2 regions of the Companilactobacillus ginsenosidimutans genome follow, and region 1 is predicted to be linked to the other one. Evidence: predicted binding sites of a transcription regulator. Region 1 holds the regulator's gene; the other holds the start of a gene.
The links. Region 1 encodes HrcA, which represses chaperone genes, less so after heat shock. Its sites were predicted from a motif close to TTAGCACTCNNNNNNNNNGAGTGCTAA; they were not measured.
Positions count from the first base shown of each region.

Region 2: a site for HrcA is predicted at 885-911, ahead of ABM34_RS11850 (ATP-dependent Clp protease ATP-binding subunit). Genes of this name have one in related genera too.

Region 1 covers NZ_CP012034.1:614,920-617,133, forward strand. Annotated here, with positions in the region: gene grpE (nucleotide exchange factor GrpE) at 1-488, opposite strand, end outside; gene hrcA (heat-inducible transcriptional repressor HrcA) at 507-1,553, opposite strand; gene ribF (riboflavin biosynthesis protein RibF) at 1,731-2,214, opposite strand, start outside.
Region 2 covers NZ_CP012034.1:2,386,029-2,388,242, forward strand. Annotated here, with positions in the region: gene ABM34_RS11850 (ATP-dependent Clp protease ATP-binding subunit) at 1-837, opposite strand, end outside; gene ABM34_RS11855 (phosphocarrier protein HPr) at 1,141-1,407, shown strand; gene ptsP (phosphoenolpyruvate--protein phosphotransferase) at 1,407-2,214, shown strand, end outside.

The DNA of each region.
Region 1 (2,214 bases):
GTTTGAACTGCTTGACTATCGGCAGGATCAAATTTTTCGCCAACATTATCGACGGCCGTTACGTTATTATCCTCAACTGCCTTAACCATATGTTGTTGAACCATCTCAACACCCTTTTTAAGTTGCTTACCAGTTTCATCGGTAACATCAACTTGCAAAGCGCGTTCCAGATTGTCAAGAACAGGAAGAATTTCCTTAGCCAGCTTTTGACCATCATATTTAATCAAACCAGCAATTTCTTTCTTTTGACGGTTTGCCATATTTTGAATTTCAGCTTGACTACGAATATATTTATCTTCCAATTCGTCGTTCTTTTTCTTGAGATCTGCAACTTCTTTAATTAATTGTTCAGCTTCAGATCCAGCCTTACTAGTTTTTTTCGATTCCTTTTTAGAATCTTTTGAAACATCCTCTTTTTTAGGAGCTTCTTTAGTTTCCACATCTTCTTGAGAAGTTTTCGCTTTTTGGTCTTTTTCTTTATCTGCCATTGCTGCCTCCTATAAATATCATGAATCATCATACCTTGAATAATAATCAATCAATCTTTTTGCTAATTCGGTTCTAAACTCGCCTAACAATCCGATAAGTTGTGAATAATGCATTGATGTTGGTCCAAGAAGTGCAATAACGCCCTTACCGTGATGTCCAACATCATAATTAGCGGTAATAATACTATAATTCTTTAACGCATCGGATCCCAATTCACTACCGAGACGAACTTTAATTCCATCATCCTCGGAATTAGGATTAAGCAGTTTCTTCAAATCATTACTCTGGTTAATAGTAGAAAGAAGTGATTGCACTCCTTCTAGATCACTATTATTTGCGTAATTTAAAAGATTTAATTGACCGTCAACAAAATATTTTTCAGAATCAGCTTTTCTGAATAATTGATCTACCATATCTAGCAAACCATTAGTAGAATACATATATTCTGACAAGATTATTGGAATGTCGTCATGCAACATCTCAATTACCCTTGGTAAAGGTTGACCAACCAACTTATCATTTACTATCCGAACAAATTTCTCAATCAGTGAACTATCTAATTCCGCATCAACTGTGTAGATGTTACTTTCCACGTTATTATCACTTGTAACGATAATTGCCATTATCTGATGAGAATTAAGTGGAACAATTCTAAATCCCGTTAAGCGTGTTTTTGTGCTTTCTGGGCCTAAAGTAATTGCTGTGTAGCTGGTTAAATGTGAAAGTATTTTAGCTGACCGTTCGATTATGTCATCAAGTTGGTGATAAGTTTGTCCGAAATCCTCATCAATCTGATTTGCAATATCTTTTGGCACAATAGTAGGTTGAACCAGATAATCTAAGTAGTAACGATATCCATTAGCAGAAGGTATTCGTCCAGAAGATAAATGGGTCTTCTCGAGATAACCTATTTCTTCAAGAGTTGCCATCTCATTCCTAATGGTTGCTGAACTTACATGAAATGGTAATGCGTTCTCTAATGTTTTTGATCCAACCGGCTGGCCGGTATCTGTAAAAATGCGCACGACTTCTCTCAAGATTGCATCTTGACGTTCCGATAACATTATACCGTCCTCCTTTTAGCACTATTCATATTGGAGTGCTAACAATGTAAAATATAACAATTCAGCCTATGAGTGTCAAGTATTGGCGCTTAAAAAATTGGATTTTTACAGAAAAATATTTATTAACTTTCATGATAAAAAAAATCCCGACAAAAGTTGTCGAGATTAAGAGTGATTTTATTTATCAAATAAAAATGATTTTGAATTTTCACGATCTTTTTTAAGCTGATCAATCAACTCATCAGCGCCACTAAACTTGATTTCGCCTCGTAAATAGTGAACCCATTGGAGTGTAACTTCGTTGCCATAGATATCTTCATCAAAGTCAAAAATGTTACATTCGACGGTTACTCCAGTATTCTCAGCAAAGGTGATATTGTACCCAACTGATGTCATTGAATCATACCATTTGCCATTCACCAAGATTCTGGTTGCATAGACACCAATGGATGGAATTAGTTCACCCTTCCCCACAGATAAATTTGCAGTCGGAAATCCGAGTGTTCTTCCTCTCTGTAATCCATGGACAACTGTACCGGAATTTTGATAATCATAGCCTAGCAGTTCATTAGCTTCATCAATATTGTTATCTTCAATCATTTCTTTAATGGAGCTTGATCCAATTTTTTCTTCATCAAAAGTTTGTTTTGGAACAGTTACA
Region 2 (2,214 bases), 820 kb from region 1:
CTCGTTAACTTGAACTGGTTGTAGACGACGTTCAAGAGCGGAATCCTTTTCAATTGTACGATATTCATTTAAGGTAGTAGCACCAACTAATTGCATATCACCACGGGCTAGGGCAGGCTTCAAAACATTACCTGCATCCATTCCACCTTCAGCATTACCAGCACCGACGATTTCATGAATCTCATCGATGAATAAGATAATGTCTTGGCTATCTTGCAATTCTTTGATCAATTGTTGCATCCTTTGCTCAAATTGACCTCTAACACCAGTACCTTGAACTAATGAAACAACGTCCAAACGAACGACGCGTTTATTCTTTAGTTTTTCAGGAACGTCTCCATCGACGATCTTTTGTGCTAAGCCTTCAACTACAGCTGTTTTACCAACACCGGCTTCACCAATTAATACTGGATTGTTTTTAGTTCTTCTATTTAAAATTTCGATAACACGGTTGATTTCTTTATCACGACCAATTACTGGGTCAATTTGACCGTTCTTAGCTTGAGCAGTTAAATCTACTCCGTATTGGTCAAGCACTCCGTTACCACCACGGCGACCACGATTGTTGCCACCGCCAGCTCCGGCTTGTGTTTGGGGACCTTGTTGTTGTTCAAAACCATTATTTGGTTGTTGAGCACCGCCGTTCATGGCGTTGAATAAGTCTTCAAAACTTGAAAAACCGTATGGATTTTCTGCCATATTATTCATACCCTCACTAGCTTGATTTCTTAGTTTCTGATAGCAGTCTTGGCAGAGATTAACTTCAGTCCTCTGTCCATTGACGCTTGTATATAAGTGGATTGTCGCTTCATTTTTTTGACAATTCTGACAAAGCATTCTGCATCCCCACCTCTCTATTTTCAGAATACGATTGTAGTATACAATTAGCACTCCACCTATGCAAGTGCTAAGTCTTGGAAAATCACAATTTTTTTCTTCTCCTATTAATATATAAAAACGTTAGATAAAAAGTCTTATTTGACTTAGATGACTGTAAGCGTTGTATGACTAATGATAATAAGGGATAGACACGTTCAAAATTGCACAAAACACTTGTGAAGGTTGTTATATAATGGTAAATTAAATTATGAAGATTGTAGAGTATCTACAGAATTTAAAGAATATGAAGAGGTTATAACTATGGAAAACAAAGACTTTCACATTATCGCAGAAACAGGTATCCACGCACGTCCAGCAACAATGTTGGTACAAACTGCAAGTAAATTCAGTTCAGATATCAATATCGAATTCAATGGTAAATCAGTAAATCTTAAGTCAATCATGGGTGTTATGTCACTTGGTGTTGGCCAAGGTTCAGATGTTAAAATCACTGCTGACGGTGACGACGCTGCCGACGCTATCTCAGCTATTTCAGACACAATGACAAAGGAAGGACTTGCTGAATAATGGTTCAAACTATCAAGGGAATCGCAGCCAGTGATGGAATTGCCACTGCGGAAGCTTACCTTTTAGTTCAACCAGATTTATCTTTCGACAAGAAGAGTATTTCAGACGCTGATGCCGAGATCAGTCGCTTGAAAGACGCTATTGCTAAATCAGACGATGAGCTCACCAAAATCCGTGATATTGCCAAAGTATCATTGGGTGATGATGAAGCTCAAGTTTTTGATGCTCATAAGATGATTCTAGCTGATCCAGAGTTCACAGGAGCCGTTGAACAACAAGTTAAAGATCAAAAAGTTAATGCTGAACAAGCATTGAACGATGTATCAAATAACTTTATCCAAATTTTTGAAGGTATGACTGATAATGCCTACATGCAAGAAAGAGCTGCCGATGTACGTGATGTTACAAAACGTGTTATGGCACACTTGCTTGGTGTGGAATTACCAAATCCTTCATTAATTGATCATGAAGTTATTATTGTAGCTCACGATTTAACTCCAAGTGATACTGCACAACTTAACAAAAAATATGTTAAAGGTTTCGTAACTGATATTGGTGGTCGTACAGCTCACTCAGCAATTATGGCACGTTCTTTGGAATTGCCTGCTGTTGTTGGTACTGATTCAATCACTAAAGATGCTAAAGATGGAGATAAAATCATCCTTGATGGATTGAATGGTGCCGCTATTCTAGATCCTTCTGATGAAGATATCAAACATTACAACAAGCTTGCTTCTGACTTTGCTGCTGAAAAAGCAGAATGGGAAAAACTCAAAGATGAAGCAACTGTTACAGCCGATGGCAAAC